Regions from separate parts of the Martinezella sp. CNPSo 3957 genome, predicted to be linked through region 3. Evidence: riboswitches for the same ligand, from Rfam matches in the RefSeq annotation. Region 3 holds a riboswitch; each other region holds the start of a gene.
What was found. A riboswitch is a leader RNA that binds a small molecule or an ion and turns the genes downstream of it on or off. The one in region 3 is predicted to bind cobalamin.

Region 1: another riboswitch for cobalamin. It lies ahead of AC13QE_RS11310 (aromatic ring-hydroxylating oxygenase subunit alpha); the one in region 3 lies ahead of cobU (bifunctional adenosylcobinamide kinase/adenosylcobinamide-phosphate guanylyltransferase).
Region 2: another riboswitch for cobalamin. It lies ahead of AC13QE_RS02355 (ABC transporter substrate-binding protein); the one in region 3 lies ahead of cobU (bifunctional adenosylcobinamide kinase/adenosylcobinamide-phosphate guanylyltransferase).

What each region holds. Positions count from the first base shown of each region.
Region 1 covers NZ_JBXSOU010000003.1:577,033-586,819, reverse strand. Annotated here, with positions in the region: gene AC13QE_RS11340 (DNA translocase FtsK) at 1-682, shown strand, start outside; gene AC13QE_RS11335 (MOSC domain-containing protein) at 966-1,517, opposite strand; gene phnF (phosphonate metabolism transcriptional regulator PhnF) at 1,590-2,324, shown strand; gene AC13QE_RS11325 (FAD-binding oxidoreductase) at 2,328-3,758, opposite strand; gene AC13QE_RS11320 (L-threonylcarbamoyladenylate synthase) at 3,782-4,756, opposite strand; gene AC13QE_RS11315 (DUF6656 family protein) at 4,816-5,433, opposite strand; cobalamin riboswitch at 5,783-5,986, shown strand; gene AC13QE_RS11310 (aromatic ring-hydroxylating oxygenase subunit alpha) at 6,084-7,328, shown strand; gene AC13QE_RS11305 (FAD-binding oxidoreductase) at 7,331-8,419, shown strand; gene AC13QE_RS11300 (glycoside hydrolase family 25 protein) at 8,529-9,539, opposite strand; gene AC13QE_RS11295 (BA14K family protein) at 9,787-9,787, shown strand, end outside.
Region 2 covers NZ_JBXSOU010000001.1:498,962-508,748, forward strand. Annotated here, with positions in the region: gene AC13QE_RS02325 (sensor histidine kinase) at 19-1,773, shown strand; gene AC13QE_RS02330 (sigma-54-dependent transcriptional regulator) at 1,770-3,074, shown strand; gene copC (copper homeostasis periplasmic binding protein CopC) at 3,117-3,485, opposite strand; gene AC13QE_RS02340 (PepSY-associated TM helix domain-containing protein) at 3,659-5,029, opposite strand; gene AC13QE_RS02345 (hypothetical protein) at 5,257-5,661, opposite strand; gene AC13QE_RS02350 (GGDEF domain-containing protein) at 5,826-6,971, shown strand; cobalamin riboswitch at 7,052-7,307, shown strand; gene AC13QE_RS02355 (ABC transporter substrate-binding protein) at 7,473-8,489, shown strand; gene AC13QE_RS02360 (FecCD family ABC transporter permease) at 8,493-9,530, shown strand; gene AC13QE_RS02365 (ABC transporter ATP-binding protein) at 9,527-9,787, shown strand, end outside.
Region 3 covers NZ_JBXSOU010000002.1:449,537-459,323, forward strand. Annotated here, with positions in the region: gene AC13QE_RS07365 (chloride channel protein) at 1-1,168, opposite strand, end outside; cobalamin riboswitch at 1,349-1,747, shown strand; gene cobU (bifunctional adenosylcobinamide kinase/adenosylcobinamide-phosphate guanylyltransferase) at 1,889-2,413, shown strand; gene cobW (cobalamin biosynthesis protein CobW) at 2,419-3,468, shown strand; gene cobN (cobaltochelatase subunit CobN) at 3,705-7,856, shown strand; gene AC13QE_RS07385 (dimethylsulfonioproprionate lyase family protein) at 7,853-8,452, shown strand; gene cobO (cob(I)yrinic acid a,c-diamide adenosyltransferase) at 8,449-9,093, shown strand; gene AC13QE_RS07395 (helix-turn-helix domain-containing protein) at 9,109-9,787, opposite strand, start outside.

The sequences.
Region 1 (9,787 bases), on a different contig from region 3:
CGTCGATGAAATGGCCGACCTGATGATGGTGGCCGGCAAGGAAATCGAAGGCGCGATCCAGCGTCTGGCACAGATGGCGCGCGCCGCCGGCATCCACCTGATTATGGCGACGCAGCGTCCCTCGGTCGACGTCATCACCGGCACGATCAAGGCGAATTTCCCGACGCGCATCTCCTTCCAGGTGACGTCGAAGATCGACAGCCGCACCATCCTCGGTGAGCAAGGTGCCGAACAGCTCCTCGGCCAGGGCGACATGCTGCATATGGCCGGCGGCGGCCGCATCTCCCGTGTCCATGGCCCCTTTGTGTCCGACGAGGAAGTCGAGAAGGTCGTGGCGCACCTGAAGCTGCAGGGCCGTCCGGAATATCTCGACACGGTGACCGCCGACGAGGACGAAGAAGACGAGGAAGAAGATACGGCTGTCTTCGACAAGGGCGCGATTGCCTCGGAAGACGGCGACGATCTCTATGAACAGGCGATCAAGGTCGTCATGCGCGACAAGAAGTGCTCGACCTCCTACATCCAGCGCCGCCTCGGCATCGGCTACAACCGCGCTGCCTCGCTCGTCGAGCGCATGGAGAAGGACGGTCTTGTCGGCCCCGCCAACCATGTCGGCAAGCGCGAGATCATCACCGGCAACCGCAATGGCGGCGGCAATTCGGGCAATGAGGATTTCGATTGATCCAATTTGGGGGATGACGCTGGCTGCGATCGTCGTGGAGAGTGTGCACCCCTCTGTCCCTTTCGGGACATCTCCCCCACAAGGGGGGAGATTGTTAGCTTGCAGCCCTCTTTCGCCTCAAGCTGATAGCTCATTTGTTGAAATCGACGTTTCTGCCTTAACGAGGGCGGGCGTCAAACTTCCACCAATCTCCCCCCTTGTGGGGGAGATGTCACGTAAGTGACAGAGGGGGGTATCAGACGCTCAGCATGCTCAAGGCTAGCTTCTCTTCATACGGAGCGCATCAAACCCGCTCAAGCTTGACATGCGGCAACGGCGGCAGCTCGACGCGAATGGCGTCCTCGCGCTTTACCCGGCCGCCCTGCACGACAATACCCATGATCCCCGCCTTGCGAACCAGCCCGCCATCGGCATCCTTATCGAGCACCGCATGCAGCAGTCCCTTCTGAAAATCGTCGATCTGCTTGCAGGGATTGCGTAGGCCCGTCACCTCGACGATCGCTTCCGCGCCGATATGCAGGCGTGTCCCTTGTGGCAGGGAAAGCAGGTCTATCCCTCGGGTGGCAATATTCTCGCCCATGTCGCCCGGCGAAACGGAAAATCCCTTTTCGGTGAGTTCGTCGAACAGCTCTTCCTGGATCAGGTGTACCTGGCGCAGATTGGGCTGGGTCGGATCGACCGCGACGCGCGAGCGATGCTTCACCGTCACCCCCATATGCGCATCGCCTTCGACGCCAAGCCCTGTCAGCAGTTGAATATGATCCTTGGTCTGCTTGCTGAACTCGTGCACGCCGCTGCTGCTGACCGTTGTCACATATATGCGCTTGTCGCCCATGCCGAACCCTTCCATAAACGATCTGGATCTTTATAAATTGGTATATGCCAATTTCAAGGCGACAGATTTGTGATGGAAGAGAAAAATCGAAAGGCCGAAGGCGCAAAAGCTGCCGGAGGCTGGGCGAGCGTTGCTGCGGAGTTGCGAACTGCCATCGATACGGGCAGGTATGCGCCCGGCAGCCGCCTGCAGAGCGAGCGCGCTTTGTCCGAACAATTCGGCGTCTCCAGGGTGACGATGCGGCGTGCGATCGCAGAACTGGAAGGGGAGGGCTTGCTACGCGTCGCGCGCGGCAGCGGCGCCTATGTCCGCGCCGATATCCCCGTTCGTTTCCAACTGGGCGACAAGGTACGGTTTAGCAAGGATCTGACCGCGACGGATGCGAACCTCACGCGCAAGGTTTTTTCGGCCAGGGAAGTTCCGGCAAGCGTCGATATAGCCGCAAGGCTCAATCTCGAGCCGGGCGAGGCTGTGCTGGACATGTGCGTGATCGCCTATGCCGACGCGCTTCCCGTATCCGTCGTCACGCGCAGCTGCTCGGCGAAGCGTTTTCCGGGCTTGGCGGAGAAGTTCGCTGCGATGAACTCGTTCACGGCAGCCCTGAGGGAGTATGGCGTGATGGATTATTGGCGGCGCTCCACGGACATCGCGGCTCGGATGCCGACGGAAGTAGAGGCACGGCTTCTGCAGCAATCGCGCCTCGTGCCGGTGCTTGCCTATGCCGGCGAAGATATCGATGCCAATGGCACAGTCATTTCCTGCCAGATCGGCTGCTTCGCTTCCGAGCGGGTCGTCGTGACGGTCTAAACTTCAGACCTTCAACACCTTGCCCGGATTCATGATCCCTGCCGGGTCGAAGGCCGTCTTGATGCGGCGCATCAGGTCCATCTCGATATCGGAGCGGATCGAAGCCAGTTCGTCGCGCTTCAGCTGGCCGATGCCATGTTCGGCGGAGATCGAGCCGCCATGCTGCAGCACAAGCCCGTGCACGATCTTGTTGATCTCGCGCCAGCGTCCGATGAACTCGGCCTTGTCGGCGCCGACGGGCTGCGAGATGTTGTAGTGGATATTGCCGTCGCCCATGTGGCCGAAGGCGCAGACGCGGGCGCCAGGCATGGCGGCGACAACGGCCTTTTCGGCTTCGGCCATGAATTGCGGAATCTGCGCCACCGGCACGGAAACGTCGTGCTTGATCGAGCCGCCTTCCGGCTTCTGCGCGTCCGACATGCTCTCGCGCATATGCCAGATGGCCTTTTGTTGTGCTTCCGAGCTGGCGATGGTCGCATCCTGAATGAGGCCGGCCTCGTAGCCCTGTTCGAGCAGAGCCGACATCATCCGCTCGGCGGTTTCGGCCGAATCGGAGGTGGAGATGTCGATCAGCACATACCAGGGATGCACCGTCTCCAGCGGATCGCGCACGCCCGGAATATGCCGCGTGGTGAATTCGACGCCGATGCGCGGCATCAGCTCGAAGCCGGTCAGCGCCGTGCCGCAGAGGCTGGAGGCATTCTTGAACAGAGTCAGCGCGTCATCGACCGATCGCAGGCCGGCAAAGGCGACCTGATGGCCGAGTGGCTGCGGAAAGAGCTTCAGCACCGCGCCGGTGATGACGCCGAGCGTACCTTCTGCGCCGATGAAGAGATCGCGCAGGTCGTAGCCGGTATTGTCCTTCTTCAGGCGGCGCAATCCGTTCCAGATCTCGCCCGTGGGCAGCACGACTTCAAGGCCGAGGCAGAGCTGGCGCATGTTGCCATAGGCAAGAACGGCCGTGCCGCCGGCATTGGTGGAAAGATTTCCGGCGATGCGGCAGGAGCCTTCCGAGCCGAGCGAGAGCGGAAACATGCGGCCATGCTCGGCTGCCGTCTTGTGGACATCGGCCAGGATGCAGCCGCCGTCAACGATCATCGTATTGCCGACGGGATCGATATCGCGCACGCGGTTCATGCGTTCCAGCGATAGGATGATGTCCGAGCCGCCCTCGCGCGGCGTCTGGCCGCCGACAAGCCCTGTATTGCCGGTCTGGGGCACGATGGCCGTTCCGGTCTCGCTGGCAAGCTTGAGGATGGCCGAAACCTCTTCCACCGAGCCGGGCTTCAGCAGCATGGGCGAAGCGCCATGATAGAGCCCACGGTTTTCCACCAGATGCGGCGCAATTTCCACCGGGTCCCGCACGGCATGTTTTTCGCCGACGATGACGGCGAAGCGATCGAGGAGGTCGGAAGAGGAGGCGGAGCTGCTCATGGCGTTTCCTTTGCCTGATGGTTTTAGTCTCTGGGCGCGGCCGCGCGGCGCAGCCGGTCGTTGATAGCCTCGCCGAGGCCCTCGTCGGGAATATGCGAGAAAGCAATGGTCGCAGCGCCGGTGGCATCGGCGCGCTTCATGAAATCGAAGAGGTTTGCCGCTGCTTCCGAGAGATCGCCGGTGGCGCTCAAGTCCAGCACGGCAACGGCGTTCTCGCTGCCGGGAATGTCTGGCGTGCCGAAGCGAATCAGCGCCTCGCTTGCGGAAACCTCCGTGGCGTCGAGCCGCACCGCCGCTCCCGGCGCATAATGCGAAGCAAGCATGCCTGGCGCCTCGATGGCAGCGGAAGCCTTCTTCTTGCGCTTCAGTGCCTTACCGGCTACCCGCTCGATCTCGCTCGCCGCCAGCCCACCAGGTCGCAGCAGGCGCATCTCGCCATCCTCGACCTTGACGATCGTCGACTCCACGCCGACAACCGATGATCCGGCGTCGAGAATAAGAGAAATCCGCTCTCCAAGGTCGTCGTCCACATGATCGGCGCTGGTGGCGCTGATCTTGCCCGAGGTATTGGCGCTGGGTGCTGCAAGCGGCCGGTCGAAGGCGCGGATCAGCTCGCCGGCAAAGCCCTGCGGCACGCGGATGCCGACCGTGTCGAGGCCGGCGGTTGCCAGCGGATGGATGCCGCTATCGGGTTTGAGCGGCAGCACCAGCGTCAGCGGACCGGGCCAGAAGGCTTCGGCGAGCTTGCGCGAGATGGGGTCGAAGATCGCATAGCGCTCGGCCATGGCGAGGTCGCTCATATGGCAGATCAGCGGATTGAAGCGCGGCCGGCCCTTCGTCTCGTAGATCCGGGTGATCGCGGCAGGATTGGTAGCATCGGCGGCAAGGCCATAGACCGTCTCCGTCGGCAGCCCGATCGGCAGACCCTCGGCGAGAGTCGCTGTCGCAACTTCGATCGCCATTTGCGGATGTTCGAGAATGTCTATGTGTCGTGCCATGGCCTGCCTGCTTGCAGTTCAGGCCGTTTCTTATGCTCTTCGAGTTTTCGGATCAATCGTCAAAGCTGTCGAATGATGTCGCGGAGCTGCTCGTTGCGGGCGCCGAGGAGAAGAACATTGCGGATGGCGATCTGCGGATCGTGGGTGTGGAACAGCACGCCGTTGCCTCTGACGTCGCGGTTGATCGTCAGTTTCTTGTCTTCGGCCTCCTTGTCCGGATGGATGGCGACAGCGAAATACATCCGCGAATATTTGAGGCTGATGTCTTCGAAGAAGTTCTCTTCCTGGCCGATCCGGGCAAAGAAATTGGCGATATAGAAAGCCCAGTTCACGTCCTCATAATGCGCGAACTGCGTCCGCGCCGCGGTAATGTGGCAATAGCCGAGATGCGGCGTGTCCTTCAGCGTGTGATGAAAGATGAGCTTCGGGAAGCGGATGGACCTATGGAAATTGTTGAGCCGGTCGTGGGTCTTCTCGCCGGCGTCCCGGAGCTTCAGCGCCGTGCGTTCGGCCACCTGTTCGTGGGTGAGGTATTCCCGCTCTTCCGCCAGCCAATGCGGCCTGTTGCGGTTGATACGGCCGGTGCGCAGGAATTCGGTGTACCCCGTCGTCGATACCGGCTGCGCCGGTTCGGGCTCGGCGGGCTTCCCAGCGTCGAAATATCTGAGTTTGGCCATGCCGGATCTCGCTATAAAACTCTTTGGTGACATGATGAACCGCGGAGCTTGAGCCGAGCTTGATCGTGCCGGATTGAAGGCGCCCCGATAGCGGCTCCGTTGGCGCTTTCTGCCGCCCAATTATTCCCCTGATTACCGGCCGTTCGCTGACCTGTCGCAATCAGGATAAAGCGTCATTGGTGGAATGGATATGCGATGCTTTCACCATCTCCGATGCATGCGTCCAAGCAATTGAATTGCCTGTCAATATTCTCAGGATATGCAACCGTCCTATCGTCCTGTTTCGCCTGTCGTCAAATTCGAAGCCGATGTCGCATTGCAGCGCAGCGGCAGACGCGGCCGAGAGCTATGATGATATCAATCTCAAGGTGCCGTCTGCTAGGGAGACGGAGAATTGGGAAGCCGGTCAAAATCCGGCGCTGCCCCCGCAACGGTGGTGGAGTGAGGCATGGCGGATAAAGCCACTGGGCCGATTGGTCTGGGAAGGTGCCATGGGGTCCTGGCAACAGGGCCGCTCCAGAGCCCGGAAACCAGCCTTGGGCACATATGGTTTACTGACCGCGGCGGGCGGTCGGGGCATTGCTTTCGGCCGTCCCCAACGGCCTTGCATGTCCTCTGCTCGTCTTCCGGTATTGCGCAAGGATAGGCAAATGGATATCGGCAGCAAAGTTCTGCGGCAATTGAAGAACCACCGGGTAGGTTTGAGCCTGGAGCAACCCTTCTACACTGATCCGGATTACTTCAAGCTCGACATGGAGACGATCTACTATCGCGACTGGCTGTTCATCGGCCATGATTGCGAAGTGCCGCGGGCGGGCAATTACTTCACCGTCCAGATCGGCGATTATCCCGTCGTGATCGTCCGTGGTCGCGATCAGGTCATCCGCGCCTTCCACAATAGCTGCCGCCATCGCGGCTCGCGCGTCTGCACGACCGAGCGCGGATCGTCGGCAAAGCTCGTCTGCCCCTATCACCAATGGACCTACGAGCTTGACGGCTCCCTGCTCTTTGCCCGTCAGATGGCCGAAGATTTTGACAAGAGCCAGCATTCGCTGAAGCCGGTTCACTGCGAAAGCGTCGCTGGGTACATCTTCATCTGCCTGGCACAGAACGCTCCGGATTTCGCACCGGTTCGCGCCACGATCGAGCCCTACATGGCCCCGCACCATATCAGCGAAGCCAAGGTCGCCTTCCAGAGCACGATCATCGAAAAGGGCAACTGGAAGCTCGTCTGGGAAAACAACCGCGAATGCTACCATTGCGCGGCCAATCATCCCGAACTCTGCCGCACCTTCCCGGAAGCTCCGACGGTTACCGGCGTGCAGGGCGCGATGAGCGATCCCGTCATTACCGAGCACTGGGCGCGCTGCGAAGCCGCCGGCCTGCCGAGCGAATTCAAGATCTCTCCTGACGGACAGTTCCGCACCGCCCGCATGCCGCTGATCGAAGGCGCCGAAAGCTACACCATGTCCGGCCAGAACGCCGTCAAGCGGCCGCTCTCGCCAGACGTGACGATCAATGGCATCGGTACGATGCTGCTCTTCCATTATCCGACGACATGGAACCACATCCTTGGCGACCACGCGATCTCCTTCCGCGTCCTGCCGATCAGCGCCGAAGAAACCGCCGTCACCACGAAGTGGCTCGTTCACAAGGATGCGGTCGAAGGTGTCGATTACAATCTGGAAGAGCTGACCCACGTCTGGACCGAAACCAACGACCAGGATCGCCGCATCGTTGAAGAAAATGCTTTCGGTATCCGCTCGCCGGCCTATGAACCCGGTCCCTATTCGGAAATCCATGAAGGCGGCGTCATGCAGTTCGTCGAATGGTACACGACTTTCATGATCAACCGGCTGCAGGGCGACCAGGCCAAGCTGTCGGCGGTAGCCTGAGTATGAACATGGCCGTCTCCCATCCGCATCGACACCTCGACCAGATGCAGCCCTGGAACGACAGGCAGCATCTGCTTGAATGTCTCTCGATCACGCCCGAAGCGCCCGATGTGATGACCTTCACCTTCGGGTCCGACAAGGACAACTGGTTCCGCTATCTGCCGGGCCAGTTCGTGACGCTGGAGCTGCCGACGGCTCCGGAGCCGGTCATGCGCACCTATACGCTGTCGTCGACCCCGTCGCGGCCCTTCTCGGTCGCCGTGACGGTGAAGGCGCAGAAAGATAGCATCGGCACGCGCTGGATGTTCGAGAACCTGAAGCCGGGTATGCGCATCAAGGCTTTCGGCCCGCTCGGCGATTTCAGCCACATCCGTCATCCGGGCGAGAAATATCTGTTCGTCTCGGCCGGCTCCGGCATCACGCCGATGATGTCGATGACGCGGTATATGTCGGACATAGCACCACTGTCTGACATTACTTTCGTCAATTGCTCGCGCAGCCCGACGGACATCATCTTCCGTTCCGAGCTCGAATATCTCGCTCGCTTCATGCCGAACCTCGATCTCGGCTTCATCGTCGAAGGCTGCGGCCGCACCGATCTCTGGTCGGGGCTGAAGGGCCGCATAGACAAGGCGAAGATCGGCCTGCTGGCGCCCGATTTCATGGATCGCACCATCTTCTGCTGCGGCCCGGAAGTCTTCATGGATGCCGTGCGCTCCATGCTGGAAGCGCACGGCTTCGACATGTCACGCTACCATCAGGAAAGCTTCCAGCCGGCCAATGCGGCGACACCGCTTGCGGAAGTCTCCGACGATGCTTCCGGCGAGGCGGCGACCACGATCCGCTTCACGATGGCGGGCAAGGATGTGGCCTGCGCCCCGGGCCAGACCGTGCTTCAGGCGGCGCGCGGCGCCGGTGTGCGCATCGGCGCCGCCTGCGAATCCGGCCTCTGCGGCACATGCCGGGTCATGAAGCTTTCGGGCGAAGTCGAAATGAGCCACAATGGCGGCATCCTTGATGACGAGATCGACGAGGGCTACATCCTCGCCTGCTGCTCGCGCCCGAAGACGGATGTGCAGATCGAGGCCTAGAGCCGGATGATTTTAGGTCTATTCGACCTAAAATCTGAATCCGCTCTAGCATCAAAGAAGTAGAGCGTGATGTCGTCCGAAAACCGCCCACACTTTTCGGCATCACGCTCTAGAAATCCTGGTAGTTCAGCTCGTTGATCTCGACAGGCTTGGTTTGCGGGGTCGAGGCCGTGACGACGGGGTCGATCTCGAGCATGAGGGAAACGAGCATCTGCCGCGGCCCGCTGCACATCTGTGCGAGCGCGATCGTCAGATCCGGCGCGGGCAGGGGTTTCGCCGGCAGGAGATCACCCTGCGGCCAGATCCTCGCGAGCTGGACCTTTGTCATCGGCACGACGCTGACGTCGATATCGGTAAGCGTGCCCGGGACCCGATAGGGGCAGCTTTTCTCCGAACAATTGTCCGACGAAGCAAACTGCCAGATGGCATAATTGTCCCAATTGCCGAGCGGGAAAGTGCCTTTGACATCAGGCTTGTAGCGCGCATACCACAAGGGCAGCCGCGACAGCAGCGGATAGGTACCTCGGTGATCGGCGATATAGCGTGCCGTATTGTGATTGACGTAGAGAATGGGATAGCGGCCGGTTCTGACCTTGATGTGGGCGACATAGATCTGCGCATCGTCGAGCGACATGAATTGCGTCGCATCCATGCCGTCGATATCGAGCACCATCAGCTCATCGGGTTGCGGATCGGCATAATCGAGAAAATGATTGGCCTGGTCGATCGGATTGCCGGGTCGCCCCAGATGATAGGCGCCCCATAACAGGCCATTCGATTTTGCCAGCATGCGGCGCGTTTGAAACAGCTCACGGCTGACGGCGTATTTGCGCCACATTGTCCTGCAATGGGCCACGGTATCGCCGCCATGGTCGCCGGTGCAACTGAAGCTTTCAGGAAGTCCGTCGGACGCCTTTGAGATGAAACCGGCAATCCGCTTGTCCTGCAGGAATGCGGCCCAGTCGATGGTGTTCAGCTCGTAAGCATCGACAATCAGGGCGTTTTTCGAATCGCCCCAGGGCTGGCTCTCACCGGCCGAAGACTTGGAGACCGGCCCCATCAGGGCCAGGATCGTCAGCAAGCTGTAAATGAGGAGGTTACTCTTTCGGTATCCTTTCATGAAATAATAGTAAGGATTGCTGGTTAATCTTGGGTTAAGAAAGCAATCACTATAAATTCATCGTGGAGCCCCTCGTAACTCCTTAAATCGGTAGGGATTTGAGGAACTAAATAACGCGCCGCCGCGTTTCTTGTCGTCTATTCGGATATACGACGAAGCAGGCAGCGAAACCTTGCTCGGGAAGCATTCCCGACATGAAACGCCTACAGGCTTGAGTACAAAGCCGAACCAGGGAATGGAGATGAAAA
Region 2 (9,787 bases), on a different contig from region 3:
GTGCAATATTCTGCACAAATGAACGGAACAGGTCTGAAGCGAATTGTGCTGCTGGTGGTGGCCGGTTTAGCCGCTGCCGCGGGCATTTGGTATGCGGCGCTTTCGCTTGCGCGTCAGGACGCTCTCAGGCGGCTGGATGCGGAGGCGAGCGGGCTTGCGGTCCAGCATATCCGCCTGCTCGACAGTGAGCTGGCGCGCTTCCGGCTTCTTCCAATCGTGCTCGGCGAATATCGCGATCTTGGTGAGGCGCTCACGAGCCCCACAACGGATGCCGCCCGCCGACTTGACGAAAAGCTTGGCTTTCTGGCGCGGGAAACCGGCGCCTATATCATCTATCTCGTCGATCAGAAGGGACTTGTCATTTCCGCGTCGAATGCGGGAACAGAAGACAGTTTCGTCGGCAAGAACTTCAGCTTTCGTCCCTATTTTTCCGAGGCGCTGAAAGACGGCAAGGCGGAATATTACGGTGCTGGAGCCATCAGCGGCCGGCCGGGCCTGTTTCTGGCTCGCAGGGTCGGCGATGCCGCTGCTCCGGCGGGAGTCGTCGTGGTCAAATTCGAGTTCGACGCGGTGTCGCGGATCTGGGCGAACGATCGCGGAAAAACGTTTGTCGTCGACGAACATCAGATCATCCTTGCCGCATCTGACCCGTCACAAGTGCTGACGACGCTTGCACCTCTGTCGCCTGAAGTCCGGGCCGGCATCGCCGCAAGCGGCCAATATCGCGACGCCGCCCTTGGGCAGGGGAATTATCGCGTCGAGGATGCCGGTCGCATACGCGATCCGCGCGGTCGGATCATGATTGCTGCGGAGCAGCCGGTGGCCGGGACGCATCTGCGTCTCCTGCATCTTCTCGACACCCGCGCGGCGCTGCAGGAGGCGCAGGCGCAGGCCTGGCTGCTGGCTTTGCCCGTCATCGTGGGTTTGGCCGCCATCGTCGCTGCGATCTGGTGGCGGATGACCCGAGCGGCCAGAGCAGCAGACGATCGACGAGCACTTGAGGAGGCCGTCGCCGCACGCACGGCCGAGCTGCACGACGAGATGACTGAACGTGCGCGCGCCGAGGATCGATATCGCGATGCCCGTGAGGAACTTGCCCAGGCGAACCGGCTTGCTTCCGTCGGTTCGATCACGGCGGGGTTGATGCATGAGATCAACCAGCCTGTCGCGACCATCCGCACCCTTGCCGAGAATGCGCGCCATCATCTCGCGGCCAATCGCCTCGATCGCGTCGGCGCCAATCTGGATGCCGCGGTCGAAGTGACAGCGCGCATCGGGACGATCACGCAGGAGATGCGGCGTTTTTCACGCCGGGGACGGCGCGCAGCCGGAGCGGAACCGCTCGATGCCATCATCGCGGGCGCCTTGCTGCTGGTGGGGAATCGGTTTCGCAAAGCCGGCGTGCGGCTGGATCTGCCGGCGCAGGGCCAGCCGCATGTGCTTGCCGAACGGGTGCGGCTGGAGCAGGTCATCGTCAATCTGCTGCAGAACGCTATCGATGCCGTTGCCGGTATCGAGGATCCGCATGTTGCTCTGCTCGTGGACGCTGCCGAAAAGGATACGGTGAAACTGACGGTCGCCGATAATGGTCCCGGTATCGATCCGGCACTGGCCAAGGAAATATTCCGTCCGTTCGTTACCGGCAAGCCCGATGGACTTGGTCTCGGACTCGGGATTGCCCAGGATATTATGAATGATCTCGGCGGATCATTGACCATCGGCCCTTCGCGGCTCGGTGGCGCGGCTTTCGTAATGACGGTGAGGCGAGCATGACCCTGGAAGCGCCGCAGAAAGTTCTTCTGGTCGAGGATGACGGCCCCTTCAATGCCGCACTCACGGATTCCTTTGCTATAGCGGGCTTCGACGTGGAGACGCATGGTGACGGGCAATCGGCGCTGGCAAGCCTTGCAACCGCATTGCCCGGCGTGATCGTCAGCGATATCCGTCTGCCGCGCATCGATGGGCACGATCTGCTGGAAGCCGTGCTGGCGCGCGATCCGGACTTGCCCGTTATCCTGATGACTGGCCACGGCGATATCGCCATGGCTGTCGGGGCGCTGAAACAGGGCGCTTATGATTTCATTGCCAAGCCCTTTGCCACCGATCATCTGATCGCATCGGTGCGCCGGGCGCTGGAAACGCGCCGCCTAGTGCTGGAAAACCGGCGTTTGCGGCAGGCGGCTGCCGAGGCGGAGGATGCATCGCCGCTTCTCGGCCAGACGACGGTTATGGCACGGTTGCGCGAAACGATCCGCCAGGTCGCAAACGCCGATGTGGATGTTCTGATCGAAGGCGAAACCGGGACCGGCAAGGAGCTTGTGGCTCGGCTCATTCACCGCTGGAGCAGGCGGCGTACCCGCAGTTTCGTCGCGGTCGATTGTGCCGCCTTGCCGGACGCGATCGCCGACGAGGCTCTGTTCGGAAACCGCGTTCGGCGCGGACGCATTGCCGAGGCAGATCGCGGCACGCTGTTTCTCGATGAGATCGATAGCATGTCGCCCATGCTGCAGGGACGGCTTCTGCGTGTCGCCGAGGAACGCGAGCTGCCTTCGGCAAGCGGCGAGCCGACCCCTGTCGATCTCCGGATTGTCGCTGCCACCAAAAGCGATTTGCATGCTGCAGTCGCCGATGGCCTTTTTCGCGCCGATCTGCTCTATCGGCTGGAAACCGTGAGAATCCGCATTCCGTCGCTGCGGGAGCGCCGCGCCGATATCGGCCTGTTGTTCAGCGCCTTCCTCGACGAGGCCGCCCGCCTGCACGGCGTGCCGCGTCCGCCCATCGATGCCGCGATGGAGGCACGGTTTCTGACGCACGATTGGCCGGGCAATGTCCGGGAACTGCGTAACTATGCGACACAAGCGGCGCTAGGCCTCTCCTCCGTTCGCAGTCAGCCTGCGCTGGAGCTTGGCCTCTCCGAGCAGATGGATCATTTCGAGGCAAACATTCTCCGGGCCACGCTGGAACGTTTCGAAGGGGATATTGCCGAAGTCGCGCAGGCGCTCAGACTGCCGCGCCGCAGTCTCTATGCACGCCTGCAGCGCCACGGCATCAATCCGTCCGCTTATCGCAAGTAGTTTAGCTTGCGCACCAATGGTTGCCGGCCGCTTCCGGGCCGTTCAAGGCGCTATGGTGAAACTGTAGCTCCCGTTGGTCTTGTGGCCATCCGTGGAGAGCACGTGCCATTCGACCGTGTACTTCCCCGGCGCAAGCTTGTCGGCTACCGGCACCATGAGCGTCGTGCCGCTATTCATCAGCATGGCCTCACCGGTCTTGGCGGTTGCCTTGTCGGGCCCGGTTATCTTAACGCCGCTGAATTTCACATTGAGACTTTCGGAGAAGGTTAAGTCGAGCTCCGACGGGGCGCTCTTGACCGCGCCGTCGGCGGCCGGAATGGCAGATTTCAGATGGGCATGCGCCATAGCCTGGCCGGCAAGGGCGATGCTGATTGCAGCTGCAACGAGAAGCAGTTTCTTGATAGGGGGCATTTGATTTCCTCACTATGTTGGTGATCCGCGGAAAGCCCGCGGATCGTGTGATGGCGATCGGTCGATCACCGATATTCGTTGGCTGCAAAGGCAAAGATGTGTTTCTGCATGATCGATATCCTTGATCCGGAAGAAGAGCAGGCGGGCGAAGCCCCTGGCTCTGCCTCACCTCGTCACGAGAGGAAGCGCCGGAGAGGCGGCACGAAGCGAACCAGGAGCTGGTCGAGGAGCAGCATCGCGACGATGGCGGCGCCCGTCAGCGGGAAAGCCATGCCGAAGACGATGGCAATGAGCCAGAGGCCGACATAGACGGACTTCTGCGGCGGCATCGGCGGTACACCGAGACGGCCCGATGGCCGGCGCTTCCACCACATGGCCGCCGCCGTCACGCAGCAAAGGATGATGGCGAGACACGCGGCCAGCATCAGAAGTTGGTTGAAGAGGCCCCATTCCTGTCCCTGATGGACATTGATGCCCCATTCGATCGCCTTGCCGAGCGCCGGATACTGATCGTAGGAAATATCGACGAGCGGCTTGCCGGAATATTGGTCGATATGGACGGTGCGTTCCTTGCCGAGGTCGCCGAAATAATGGCTTGCCGTATAGACGCCGGTCCCATCTGATGGGATGGCAAGATCCGAGCCGGCGACCATGCCCAGCCCATGCATGACGTCGACGGCCTTATCGAGACCGATCGGCTTGGCCGATTGCGCCGCGATATCCGAGAGCGGAACGGGCGCGTTTTCGACGACCCAGCCGGGCCGGCTGACGATATCCTGCGTGACCTTTGTCGATTTCGGAACGTCGTCCCAGACTGCCGCCGGTGTTCCGAAATTGTGAGCGGTCAGCCAGGCATTGACGTTGGCGCCCCAGTAGCCGGACCACGGCATGCCGCTGAAGGCGAGAAAGAAGATCAGGATGCCGGCAAGCGCTCCCGTCACGGCATGCAGGTCGCGCCAGAAGACGCGGCGTGATGGGGTGCCGCGAACGGTGAGCACGCCGCCCGTCTGCTGGCGGGGCCACCACAGATAAATGCCCGTCACGACGAGCACGAGGGCAAAGCCCGCGACGATCTCGATGAGGCGATTGGTCCACTTGCCGAAATATTCGAGGCTGTGAATGCGCTTGACGACCCAGCCGAATTCCTGCTTCGAACCCACCGACCCCAGGATGCTGCCGTCATAAGGATTGACGTACACGATGGTCGATTGCCCATCCTTGGACAGCGTTATCCAAGCCGAGCGGTTCGGCGCCGACGCTTCGTGATAGGAGGTTGCGCGGGCGCCCGGAAAGGCCGAGAGCGCCGCGTCGGCGATCTGCTGCGGTCGCAGCATGGTGCCGGCCCCGGTGACGAGATAGCGATGCGAGTAGAAGGTATCGGCAATCTGGTCCTTGAATAGATACAACGAACCGGTGGTCGCCAGATTGAGCATGAAAGGGATGACGAGCAGGCCGGCGAAAAAATGCCAGCGCCAGATCGCGCGATAGAGCGAGACATTGTGGGTCGCTGCGGCCGCAGGCTCTGCAGCGGTAAAGGCAGACATTAAATCCTCCGAAGATCGGTAGGCTGCCGCAAGGGACGATCTGAGGAAGGGTGCGGCGAGATGGTCGCCGTTTGGCGTGAGCTTGCTTTCCCTGAGCAGCCGACCAATCGGCCTGCTTCGTTCGGCAAGATGCAGCTGTGAACACCAATCCTCAGATGTCGCGACGTGATGGTCGCGCAAGCGGCAGCATTGACGGCGGGCATCGCGACGAAAGCCGCAACGCCGGTTCAGCCAACGATGTCCGGGAGGGGCGGTGCTCTCGGGCCTGTATTCGGCGGATAAAGCTGGCGGTGGAACGCCTCCGATCTTGCGACGACGGTCTCTCCGCGCGGGGAGGCAAAGTGCTGGCAAATTTCAGTCGGAGGCGCAGGCAGCATCGCGGCGGACGCAATCCGGCATGCTTCGCATCCGGGTGCGTAGGCTTTCCCATGCATCTTGCCGTCGGCATCCTTATAGGTGATGCAGAGGATGGGCAGCGATCCGTCCGGCAGCCTGTATTGGGCGACTTCGATCGGGGATATCTCGTCGGCGGTTGCGACGATCGGTTGATGGGCGAAGCCGACGAGCAACAGCGCAACGGCGCAAAGAATGCGCGCGCTCCACTGAAATCTTCGCGAAATCGTCTTCCGCATGCTTGTCCCCACCACCGCATTCGCGGATAAGGTTTCAGTCATAGGGCAGGCCTATCACAAGCGCAATGCGTCAATTCGTGCCGTGATGCTGCCGTACTGCCGATCGATGAGAGGCATATAAACTATTTTTAGAGATCGCATGGTATCTCGTAAGGACTTCGACCATGCCGCCGCAGCTCATCCATCGCGGCGCGCTGCGAAGACTGGGAATCGCCATGGAAGTCGAAACACATCTGATCTCGCTAATACGTGTCCTCGGCCAGGTGGCGATTATTGTCTATGCCTATTCCTGGGTCATCCGTATCGTCGAGCGCGGCGCTTTGAAATCCGTGGCCGTCGGGCTGTTGTTCGGGCTGGTCGGCATCCTGTCCATGGGCGATCCCATCCAATGGATGCCAGGTGTGATCCAGGATGGCCGGTCGATCCTCCTTGTCCTTACGCCAATCTATGGCGGCCTTTTGGGAACCATTGTCGCTGCGGCGATGATGGCCCTGTTTCGGTACATGGTGGGCGGCATGGGCGCCGTGATCGGCGTGGCCGGCATCATAATCGTTGCGGCCGTAGGCTATGTACTCAGTCTGCTGCCACGGCAATGGACCGGCACGGGCTGGCGGCGATCGGCTCTGTTCGGTCTGGCGACATGCTCATCCATTGTGGTTGTCTTCCTTTTGCCGTGGGCGGTTGCGCGCGCCCTTCTGATCTCGGCGACACTTCCGGTGACGATCGTCAATATCTTCGGTGTCATGCTGTTGTCGGATCTCTTGCAGCGGGAGCAATATCGCATCGGCATCCAGCGCGCGCTGGAGAATGAAGCGAGCCTCGATCCGCTGACAAAGCTTCCCAATCGCCGCGTACTGCAGCGTGAAGGTGATCGATGCACCAAGGAGGCCGGTATGCGGCGCATCCCCTTCTCGATCATCATGCTCGATATCGATCACTTCAAGAAGATCAACGACAGCTGGGGCCATGCCTTTGGCGACACCGTTCTGGCGCGGTTGGCTGATGTCATCAGGCAAACCGTCCGCAAGACCGACATTGCCGCCCGTTACGGCGGCGAGGAGATCGTCGTGCTGCTGCCCAACACCGATACGCGGGCTGCGGCTGCTGTCGCGGAGAAAATTCGCAAGGACATCGAGGGCACAACCCTGATGTTCGAGCAGGAAGCCGTCCATGTCACAGTCAGCATCGGGATTGCTTGCTCCCTCGAACCGACGACGGATTTCAAACATGTGCTTGAGGCCGCCGACAAGGCGCTTTATCGCGCGAAGGCGGGCGGTAGAAATCGCGTGGAACTGGCGGAGGCCGCATAGGCTGGCGGTCATTCCTTCGGCAATGAGCACCGCGCTTCCGCATTTCCTATCCAAGCATCCTTGACGGAACGGGGCAGTCCGGAATAACTGGACGTGACGGTTCCCCAAGGAAGACTCCGCGGGGATTAATAGGGAACACGGTGAGGATGACCCAAGCGGGACCTAGACCGTGGCTGCCCCCGCAACTGTAAGCGGATTGCCGATCATCCGGGAATGACCAGCCTGCTGGTTCTTTCCTGAGGCTTTGAGCCGCGCCACTGCAAGCATGCTTGCGGGAAGGCCGATGATCGTCAGAGATCCGCAAGCCAGGAGACCTGCCGTCGATCACGATCCAATCAGCCGGGCGGGGATGCTCGGAAAGGACAGAAAATGATTGACCCGCGCCTTCGACATTATCCGACACCTATCGGCCTTGATTGGGATCTCCGCAGCCGGCGGCCGTCTTTCTCAGCGCGATCGCGCTGACGCCGCCCCGTTTCCTTAATCCTATCGAGATCTTTCATGCGCCATTTTTTGACGACCATTGCATTTGCACTTGGGCTGACTGGGTTTGCCAGCTCCGGCTTTGCCGCCACCCAATATCCTCTCACCATCGATAATTGCGGTCAGAAGGTCACTTTTGAAAAGGCTCCGGCCAAGATCGTTTCGATCGGCCAGGGCATGACTGAAATCCTCTTTTCGCTCGGCCTTGCCGACAAGATTGCCGGAACGGCGGTCTGGGTCGGCCCGGTTCTGCCGCAATATGCCGAGGCGAACAGCAAGATCCCGCGGCTTGCCGATAACGATCCGAGCTTCGAATCCGTCGTTGGCAAAGCCCCGGATCTCGTCGCTGCCGAATTCGAATGGCACGTCGGCGCGCAGGGTTCCGTCGGCAAGCGCCAGCAATTTTCCGAGCTCGGCATCAATACCTATCTTGCACCGACCGATTGTGTCGCCAAGGTCAACGCCGATGGCGGCGACGGCGTGCGCAAGGAGCTTTTCACGGTGGATCTGGTCTATCAGGAAATCGCCGAGCTCTCGCAGATCTTCGACGTCAGGGATCGTGGCGATGCCCTGATTGCGGATCTGAAAAAGCGTGAGGCGGATGCAGTCGCTTCGATTGCCGCTGCCAAAGCCAAGGATCTTCCGATCGTGTTCTGGTTCTCCAGCAAGGAGGTCAATGGCGATGCCTATATCGCCGGCAAGAACAGCGCGCCAGCCTATATCCTGAAGACGCTCGGCGCCAGAAATGTGGTGACGACGGAAGAGGAATGGCCGATGGTCGGATGGGAGACCATTGCGCAGGCCAATCCGGCCGTGATCGTCATAGCCACCATGGATCGCCGCCGCTATGCGGCCGACGATCCGAAGGTCAAGGTCGATTTCCTCGAAAAAGATCCCGTCACCAGCCAGCTCGATGCCGTCAAGAACAAGCGTTTCGTCATGATGGATGCGCAGTCGATGAACCCGACCATCCGCACCATCGACGGCATTGAAGTATTGGCCAAGGGCATTAAGTCCTTCGGCCTGGCGCAGTAAGATATGGGTCTCGCCGCAAAACGCAGGACATGGTGGGCGCTCTTGGCGCTCGCCATGGCTGCCGTCATCCTTCTGACCTTCATGATCAGTCTCGCCGTATCGATCGGCGAGATTTCGATCCCCCTGTCGACGACCGTAAAGGCCATTTCGAACCGGTTGTTCGGAACGAGCTTCGAACTCAGCCGGATCCATCAGGGGATCGTCTGGGACTATCGCCTGAGCCGCGCGCTCGTTGCTGCAAGCACCGGTGCGTCGCTTGCCTTGAGCGGGGTGGTCTTGCAGGCGTTGCTGCGCAATCCGCTCGCCGAACCCTTTGTGCTCGGCATTTCCGCCGGTGCCTCCACCGGGGCGGTCTGCATCATGATCCTCGGGCTTGGCTACGGCATTCTCGGCCTTTCCGGCGGCGCCTTCCTCGGCGCGGTTGCAGCCTTTCTTTTCGTCGGCGTGCTTGCTGCCGGGGTCGGCGGCACGAGCGAGCGCATCATTCTATGCGGCGTCGCCGGTTCGCAGCTTTTCAACGCGCTCACCTCCTATATCGTCACCACCTCGGCCAATGCGGAGCAGGCGAGGGGCGTCATGTTCTGGCTGCTCGGCTCCATGAGCGGCGTGCGCTGGCCGGACGTTTATCTTTCCGGGCCGGTTGCCATCATCGGCTTTGCCGTCTGCATGGCGCATGTCCGCGTGCTCGATGCCTTTATCTTCGGCACGGATGCTGCCGCATCGCTTGGCATTGCGGTCAAGCGCGCCCAAGTCGTTCTGCTTGGCGTGACGGCTTTCATGACGGCAGCGGTCGTCAGTATCGTCGGCTCGATTGGTTTTGTCGGGCTCGTCATTCCGCATGCGGCCCGCTTCGTTGTCGGGCCGAGCCATGACCGGCTTTTGCCGGCAGCGGCTCTGGCCGGCGCTATCTTCATGGTCGCGGCCGATATCATCTCGCGGGTCATCATTCCCCAGCAGATTCTGCCGATCGGCGTCGTCACGGCCTTGTTCGGGGCTCCGGCCTTCGCCCTCATTCTCTATCGCGCCCGGAGGACGGCATGAGCATCGCTGTGGACACGGTAACCTTTGCAGCCGGCAACAGCCTCATCGTCAACGGCGTCAGCCTGACGGTGGAAAAAGGTAAGGTACTCGGGCTCCTTGGGCCGAACGGCTCGGGTAAATCCAGCCTGCTCAGGCTGATCTGCCGGTTGCGGAAGGTCAAAAGCGGGGTCATCCGGCTCGGCGGCAGCGATATTGCCTCGATCTCGCGGAGCGATATTGCCCGTCGCATCGCGCTTGTCGAGCAGCAGGCGACGACC
Region 3 (9,787 bases):
GCGAGCTCATGCCGACGACTGCGTAGACGGCCGGCGTCAGCGTGGCGTGATCGAAATAGGGTGCGCAATAGGCGAAGATCTTACCGAGCAGCGCGCCCATGAACAGGGAGGCAAAGAAGAGACCGCCTCTGAAGCCGGAGCCGATCGAAACTGCTGATGCCAGGGATTTCAGGATGAAGACGCCGACAAGTGCGCTCAGCGTCACATCGGTCGAAAGATTGAGATGCAGGGCGCCATGGCCGGCAGACAGAACCTGTGGCGAGATCAGCGCCAATGTTCCCACCACCAAGCCGCCAAGCGCAGGGCGGAAGGGCGGTGCGATCGAGCTTTTGCGCGCCAGTTCCTCGACCCATGCGACGCCCTGCATGATCAGGATGCCGATACCGGCGCAGAAGGCACCCAGCAGGATGGCAGGAAGATAATCAGCCGGAACGATCGCCCCGACATGATCGATATCGATGGCGAAGTCGTCGCCGGCGAGCAGTCTTGCGATCATGGTCGATATCAGCGCCGAGACGACGACGGGTGTCAGGGTCACGATCGAATAGCTGCCGATGATCAGCTCGAAGGCGTAGAAGGCGCCGGTGAGCGGCGCATTGAATGCTGCGGCGATGGCGCCGGCCGCGCCGCAGCCGACGAGCATGCGCAGGTCCGCGCGACGCATCTGCATCTTGTAGCCGAACTTGGAGGCAATGCCCGCAGCGAGCTGCGTGTAACCTGCTTCAAGCCCGACAGAGGCGCCGAATCCATTGGAAATCAGGTTTTGCACGGCCACGATGATGCTGTCGGTCAGCGACATGCGGCCGCCATGCAGCGCATTGGCTTCGATCGGGTCGACCATCGGCTTTTTGCGTGTGCGGGATAATATATAGAGCAGTATGCCGAGAATGATGCCGCCTGCGATCGGTGCGATGAACAATACGGATTTGTCCTGAATTGCCATCGCCGCCGAACTCAAGCGTTCGTAGTCGGTTATGCCGTAGATGACGCTGTGAAACTTGCGCGAGATATAGCTCATCGCCGTTACGGCACAGCCGGATACTATTCCTACTAGCGCTCCGGCGAAGACAAGTCCCAATTCGCCACGGCGCAGCAATGCCCTGAAGCGACCGAGATCGAACAGAGCCGAGAAGACGCCGAGGCGTCGCGGTTGGAATTTCTGCAACATGGGAAACGGACGATACGTTTTACTCGAATGCGAGAGCCTACCCTCTATAACCTCCTAACATCAAAGAAATACGGCAAAAAAGCCGTTGGCTTTATGGGAATTTTCAGCCGATTTCGTAATCAGGATGGCGCAGGTCGCATCCATGCCCTTGATTGACTTGAGGTAAGTGAAAGCCTAATCATTGCCGGTATAACGAATGGTTCCTGAGCGGCGATCTGCCGCATGGGATGAAAAGGGAATGTGGAGGGACGGACCCAATCCGGGCGTTCTCATCACAGCCGACCCCGCGACTGTAGAGCGGTCAGGGTCTTTCGTTCGGTTTGAAACCTATTCCATCGACGATTCGCATGGGGCGAACGAGGCGGGGCAGGCTCAAGTCGAAAAAGCCACTGGCGTGGCATCATGATCAACCGGGGCTGGACGCCTCTTATTCTACGAATCGTCCGCCTTTTCATGATGCATTGCCGGGAAGGCGAGAAAGATCCGCTGGCGCACGATCGGGGGCGACCGGTTTCGGTCCGCCCCCGTCGCGGCGCCTTATCCGCGAGCCAGGAGACCTGCCATGCGTGCCGGGCACAGAGCCTGTTCTGGGACGTCAGTTCCGCTGCCAGCACGGAGGTTGTCATGGCGCAAGACGAGTTTTCGGCGTGTAGGCGCCCGTTTCCCGGCTCCAGCGATGTGCTGCCGACCCTCGCTTCCGCGCGGGAGCGGACATAGCGTATGTCGTCTTCGACTTCCCGAGCAGTCTTCGTCCTTGGGGGCGCGCGTTCCGGCAAATCCAGGTTTGCCGAATCCCTGGTTTCGGACACGGGTCTTGAACGTCACTATGTGGCGACAGGGCAGGCATGGGACGACGAGATGCGCGAGCGCATCGCGAAGCATCGTGCCGACCGCGGCGATCTATGGCAAACGCATGAGGAGCCGATCGATCTTGTCGGGCAGCTTGCCGCCGTCGACGCCGAGGGGCGGGCAGTGCTTGTCGACTGCCTGACGCTATGGGTCACCAATCTGATGATGGCCGAGCGTGACATGGCGGCGGAATTTGCCGCCCTGACCGCCTTTCTGCCGACCGCACGATCGCGGCTCGTTCTCGTCTCCAACGAGGTGGGCTTGGGAATCGTGCCGGAGAATCGCATGGCGCGAGAGTTTCGCGATCATGCCGGCCGCCTGCACCAGATGGTCGCGGCGACAAGTGCCGAAGTTTATTTTATCGCAGCGGGCCTGCCGCTGAAAATGAAGGGTTGATGCATATGAACCAGGAAAAGATTCCCGCCACCGTCATCACCGGCTTCCTGGGAGCCGGCAAGACGACGATGATCCGCAACCTCCTGCAGAATGCCGGCGGCAAGAAGATCGCGCTGATCATTAACGAATTCGGCGATCTCGGCGTCGACGGCGACGTGCTGAAGGGCTGCGGCGCGGAGAACTGCACCGAAGACGACATCATCGAGCTGACCAATGGCTGCATCTGCTGCACCGTCGCCGACGATTTCATCCCCACCATGACGAAGCTTCTGGAGCGCGACGCGCGCCCGGATCACATCGTTATCGAGACCTCGGGCCTCGCGCTGCCGCAGCCGCTGGTCGCCGCCTTCAACTGGCCCGACATCCGCACTCATGTCACCGTCGATGGCGTCATCACCGTCGTCGATAGCGCCGCCGTAGCTGCCGGCCGTTTCGCCGACGATCATGACGCTGTCGAAGCAGCCCGCGTCGAGGACGACTCGCTCGATCATGAAAGCCCGATCGAAGAGCTTTTCGAGGATCAGCTGACCTGCGCCGATCTGATCGTGCTCAACAAGACCGATCTGATCGACGTCGATGGGCTCGGCCGCGTCCGCGCCGAGGTTGCCTCGCGCACGGCACGCAAGCCGACGATTATCGAAGCGAAGAACGGCGATGTGCCGGCCGCCATCCTGCTCGGCCTCGGCATCGGCACGGAAGACGATATCGTCAATCGCAAATCCCATCATGAACTGGAGCATGAAGACGGCACGCCGCATGATCACGACGAGTTCGACAGCTTCGTCGTCGAACTCGGCCCGATTGCCGACCCGGCGGCCTTCGTCGATGCGCTGAAAGGTGTGATTGCCGAGCATGATGTGCTGCGCCTGAAAGGCTTCGTCGATGTCCCCGGCAAGCCCATGCGCCTGCAGCTTCAGGCTGTTGGCAGCCGCATCGACACCTATTTCGATCGCGCCTGGACGCCGGGTGAAGCCCGCGCGACCCGGCTGGTGGTGATCGGCCTGCACGAGATGGATGAGACGATGGTGCGCAAAGCGATCGAAGCGCTGGTCTGATCGATGCTGCGTCTTTGTCCAGAAACATCCCCCTCTGTCCCTTGCGGGACATCTCCCCCACAAGGGGGGAAATTGGGAACTCGCGACTACGTTTTTGCGAAACGGCTGACTACCGAGGTTTTGGTGGCTTCGGATGGTCGCTGGGGTGAGGCATGGCACCAAACAATCTCCCCCTTTGTGGGGGAGATGTCCCGAAGTGACAGAGGGGGGTATGCAGCCGCGTACTCTGAAGCCTGATGCATCTTCTCCTGGCACAGAAGGGAACGATCAGCGACGGCGAGGAGGCGATCGATCTTGGGCAGTCGCCCGGCGATATCCTCTTTCTGTCGGCTGCCGATACCGAGCTTGCGGCGATTGCCGCAGCGCACGGCGAGGGCGGCCGCTCCCTTCGGCTTGCAAGCCTGATGAGCCTCAAGCATCCGATGTCCGTCGATACCTATGTCGACAGGACGGCGCGGCATGCGAAGCTCATCATCGTGCGGGCCTTGGGAGGGGCGAGCTATTTTCATTATGCGCTGGAGGCGCTGCATGCCTGTGCGGCGCGCCAGGGTGCCTTGATTGCAGTGCTGCCGGGGGATTCGAAGCCGGATCCCGGGCTGACGCCATTCTCCAACGTCGCGCTCGATGATCTCAACGCGCTCTGGTCTTATCTGATCGAGGGTGGGGAGGCGAATTCGCGAGCGTTTCTCGCCTATGCCGAGGCGATGCTCTCGGGCGCCGAGAAGCCGATGCCTGCTGTACACTTGATGAAGGCTGGCATCTGGTGGCCGGGCAGGGGTGTGATCGGCGTCGAGGAGTGGCGGAGACTTGAAATCGAATGGAGGGTTCGCCCCTCACCCCAGCCCTCTCCCCGCATTGACGGGGAGAGGGGGCATATCGAGTTCGCTGCTCCCCCTTCGCCCCGCTTGCGGGGAGAAGGTGCCCGTAGGGCGGATGAGGGGCAAGACCCTCCTTTGAAGCAGTTGCCGGCCGCGGACATCGCTTTGGAGCAGATGGCGACCCCAGCAGGATTCGAATCCCCGACGGTTGCCATTTCTTTCTACCGCGCGCTGGTTCAGAGCGGTGAAACCAGACCCGTCGAAGCCATGATAGAGGCTCTTATCGCCGAGGGGCTGCGGCCGTTACCGGTCTTTGCCTATAGTCTCAAGGATGCCGTGTCGGTCGGCATTCTCGAAAGCGTCTTTACGGAGCTGAAGCCGAGCGTGGTCATCAACGCGACAGGCTTTGCCGTTTCGGCGCCGGGCGCGGATCGTCAGGCAACGGTGCTGGAAACGGGTGATGCCGTGGTTCTGCAGGCCATCTTCTCGGCGTCATCGAAGGAGGCGTGGGAGGCATCCTCGCAGGGGCTTTCGGCCCGCGATCTCGGCATGAATGTGGCTTTGCCCGAGGTCGATGGGCGTGTTCTTGCGCGCGCTGTGTCCTTCAAGGCTGCGGCCCGCTATGACGAGCGGGTCGAGGCCAATATCGTCGCGAGCGAACCGCTTGAGGATCGCATGCGCTATACGGCGCGGCTCGCTGCCAATTGGGCACGGCTGCGCAATACGCCGCCCGGCGATCGCCGCGTCGCGCTCGTGATGGCAAACTATCCCAATCGCGATGGGCGCATGGGCAATGGCGTTGGGCTCGATACGCCGGCCGGAACGATCGAAGTGTTGAAGGCGATGCAGGCGGCAGGCTACGGCGTTGCCGATCTGCCTGCCGATGGCGATGCACTGATGCGGCATCTGGCGGAAGGCCCGACAAATTCGGGGCGCGATGGCCGCGTCGTTCGTGAGAGGCTTTCCTTTAGCGACTACAAGGATTTCTTCTCGTCGCTTCCCAAACAGATTCAGGATGAAATCACGGTGCGTTGGGGGAAGCCTGAGGCAGATCCTTACGCGCTCGATAATGGTTTTGCCTTGCCGGTCGCCCGCTTCGGGGACGTGCTTGTCGGCATCCAGCCGGCGCGCGGCTACAACATCGATCCGAAGGAGAGTTACCACTCTCCCGATCTCGTACCGCCACACGGCTATCTAGCCTTCTATGCCTTCCTTCGCCGTTCCTTCGATGCGCATGCGGTCATCCACATGGGCAAGCACGGCAATCTCGAATGGCTGCCGGGCAAGGCGCTGGCACTGTCGGAAAGCTGCTATCCGGAAGCGATCCTCGGGTCGCTGCCGAATCTCTATCCTTTCATCGTCAACGATCCCGGCGAGGGCACGCAGGCCAAGCGCCGCACGAGCGCCGTCATCATCGATCACCTGACGCCACCACTGACGCGCGCCGAAAGCTATGGCCCGCTGAAGGATCTGGAGGCGCTGGTCGACGAATATTACGAGGCTTCGGGCGGCGATCCGCGCCGCATCCGTCTGCTGCGCAAGCAGATCCTTGATCTCGTCGCCGATATCGGGCTGGATCAGGATGCCGGCATCGCCAAGGGCGAGGGCGAAGACGAGGCCTTGCGGAAACTTGATGCCTATCTTTGCGACCTCAAGGAAATGCAGATCCGCGATGGCCTGCACATCTTCGGTGTTTCGCCTGCAGGACGACTGTTGACGGATCTGACGGTGGCGCTGGCAAGGGTGCCGCGCGGGCTGGGCGAGGGTGGGGACCAGAGCCTGCAGCGGGCGATTGCAAGAGATGCATTCGTGGACGTGGAGAGTGCTATACCCCCCTCTGTCGCTCCCGCGACATCTCCCCCACAAGGGGGGAGATTGGTTGCTCGCGGCGCTTCTCTTCATCAAACCGAGATCGAGTCCGCAGATACTGTCGATGGAGAGGCGGGAACGTCGGGCAGCATACTCCCACCAATCTCCCCCCTTGTGGGGGAGATGTCAGCGAAGCTGACAGAGGGGGGTAACTCTCCGAGCAAACCATTCGACCCGCTTGACTGCGATATGGCCGCCGAATGGACAGGCCCGCGCACTACAATCCTCCAAGATATCTCCGACGCCTCCTGGCGCACCCACGGTGATACCGTCGAGCGGATCGAACTGCTGGCCGCAAAACTCGTGAATGGCGACATAGTCTGCCCCGAGACTTGGCCAAACACCAGCATGGTTCTCGACGAGATCGCTTCAAAGCTCCAGCCTTCAATTCTCGCTTGCGGCGATGCTGAAATCGCAGCCCTGCTCAAAGGCCTGGACGGCCGCTTCGTTCCGCCTGGTCCTTCCGGTGCGCCGACGCGTGGCCGACCGGATGTTTTGCCCACGGGGCGGAATTTCTATTCGGTCGACAGCCGTGCGATGCCAACGCCCGCGGCCTATGAGCTTGGCAGGAAATCGGCCGAGTTGCTGATCCGCCGTTACGTTCAGGACCATGGCGAATGGCCCGTTTCCTTCGGCCTGACGGCATGGGGCACTTCGAACATGCGCACGGGTGGCGATGATATCGCGCAGGCGCTGGCGCTGATCGGCGTCAAGCCCGTCTGGGACATGACGTCTCGCCGCGTCACCGGCTACGAGATCATTCCGCCGGCGGTGCTCCGGCGGCCGCGTGTCGATGTCACGCTACGTATCTCCGGCTTCTTCCGTGATGCGTTTCCCGAACAGATCGCCTTGTTCGACAAGGCCATCCGTGCTGTCGGCATGCTCGATGAAGATGCGGCGGACAATCCCATTGCGGCTCGCATGCGCGGCGAGATCGCGCGGCTCGAAGCAGCTGGCCTCGACGCTGCCTCTGCCAGCCGCAGGGCTGGTTATCGTATCTTCGGCTCCAAGCCCGGAGCCTACGGTGCCGGTCTGCAGGCACTCATCGATGAGAAGGGATGGGAGCGGCGTGCCGATCTGGCCGAGGCCTATCTCGTCTGGGGCAGCTATGCCTATGGCGCCGGCGAGGAAGGCAGAGCCGAGCGCGGCGTCTTCGAGGAGCGGTTGCGTTCGATCCAGGCGGTGGTGCAGAACCAGGACAATCGCGAGCACGATTTGCTCGATAGCGACGACTATTATCAGTTCGAGGGCGGGATGGCGGCAGCGGCCGAGCAGCTCGGCGGTGCACGTCCCTCGATCTATCACAACGACCACTCTAGGCCGGAAAAGCCTGTGATCCGCTCGCTGGAAGAGGAGATCGGCCGTGTGGTGCGCGGTCGCGTCGTCAATCCCAAGTGGATCGAGGGCATCATGCGGCACGGCTATAAGGGCGCCTTCGAGATCGCCGCAACGGTGGATTATCTCTTTGCCTTTGCCGCGACGACGGGTGCTGTGCGCAATCATCATTTCGAGGCCGTCTATCAGGCCTTTGTCGTCGATCAGAGCGTGCGCGATTTCATGGCGGAGAAGAACCCGGCAGCACTTCAGGAGATGCGGGAACGTCTGCTGGAGGCGATCGATCGCCAGCTCTGGACGCCGAGAAGCAATTCGGCGCGGTTCGATCTGGAAAGCCTTGATAAGGGCAAGGACGCGGCGGAATGAGTGTGATCGACGAGCTTCTGGTTGGTTTTCGGGATTACCTGCTGTCGCGCAGCGATCCGATGCTGCGGCATTTCATCGAAGGCTTTGACTGGCCGGCGCAACAGCGCTCGCTTGTGACGCACGACTTGCCCGTCGTCCATTATCTTCGAAAGCATGCTCAGTTGGGCGAGGGTGCAGAAGGCGTGCTGTTCGACAGGCTCTTTCAAGCCGCGAACGAACTGCATTGGGCCCAGACCTATAGCATTGCCGATTTCGGCAGCGATTTCCTGCAGCGATATGGCTGGGTCGAGCTGTTCGGCACGCGCGGCCATTTTGCGAGCGAGGAGATGGCCGGCGGCTTCCTGTTGCTCGGTCCCGGCGTGCATTATCCGGATCATCACCACGAGGCTGAGGAGATCTATATCCCGCTGACTGACGGCTCGCTGTGGAGCAAGGATGCCCAGCCATTCCTGCCGCGCTGGTCGGGCGAGATCATCCATCACCCCTCGAATATCCGCCACGCCATGCGCACGGAAGACCAGCCACTCGTCGCGCTCTATCTTTGGCGCGGTGGCCCGCTGGCACAGAAATCGATCATATCAGGGAGAATGCAATGAGCGACGAATTGGCCGAAACCGGCGCGGACGCCCCGAAGAACGACGATGCCCGTCACGCCGACAAGATGGCCAAGAAGAAGGCTGCCCGCGACAAGATCATGGCGACCAAAAACGATGAGAAAGGTCTGATCATTGTCCATACCGGCAAGGGCAAGGGAAAGTCCTCGTCCGCTTTTGGCATGATCTTCCGTCACATCGCTCATGGGAAGCCGAGCGCCGTCGTGCAGTTCATCAAGGGCGCCATGTGGACCGGCGAGCGCGATCTGATCGAGAAGCATTTCTCCGATCTATGCCAGTTCCATACGATGGGTGAGGGCTTCACATGGGAGACTCAGGACCGAGCCCGAGACGTGGCGGCGGCGTCCGCTGCCTGGGAAAAGGCCAAGGAGCTGATCCGCGACGAGCGTAATTCGATGGTGCTGCTTGACGAGATCAACATTGCGCTTCGTTACGACTATCTCGACATCAACGACGTGATCGAATTCCTCAGGAACGAGAAGCCCTACATGACGCATGTGGTCTTGACGGGTCGCAATGCCAAGGAAGAGCTGATCGAGATTGCCGACCTCGTCACCGAGATGGAATTGATCAAGCATCCGTTCCGCTCGGGCATCAAGGGGCAGCCGGGCGTCGAGTTCTGATCGCCTGGCGAGCGTTTAGCTGCCCGGCAGCATCGTCCTCAGAGTTTCCGCCGTCTGCGGGTTCGCGGGAAAGAAGGATTCGATGGCGAGTTCCGACAGCGTGACATCGACAGGCGTTCCGAAGACCGTCGTAGTGGACAAAAACGATAGATGTCCCGCTTCGGTTACGAGTTCCAGAGGTACGGCGATGCCGGCGAAATCCCGTTCCGGAGCTGCCGATTTCGGTGCAGGCGGTGCGGGATAGGCCAACAATTCCTCAAGCAGTTTTTTCAAAACAGGATCGCCAGTTGCCGATATCTGCTGGCGTAGGCGTTCCAACAGATGTGCCCGCCATTCATGGAGATTGGCGATCCGAGGCGCCAAGCCGTGGGGGTGCAGGCTGAGCCGCAGGACGTTGATTGGTCCTTCGGTCAGCGAGGCATCGGTCACCCCCGCGAGCAGCGGAGCGACGGCGGCATTGGCGGCGATGAGCGTCCAATGCCGGTCGACGGCCAGGGCCGGGAAGGGCTCGTGTCCTTTCAGCAGCATATCGATTGCGCGCCGTGCCGGAGCAAGCGCCGGATCATCCAGTTTGCGCTCTGGAAAGACCGGGGCAAAGCCGGCCGCCAGGAGCATTGGATTGCGTTCGCGCAATGGCACGTCGAGCCGTTCGGCGAGATGCATCAGCATCTCGCGGCTTGGAAGTGCCCGCCCG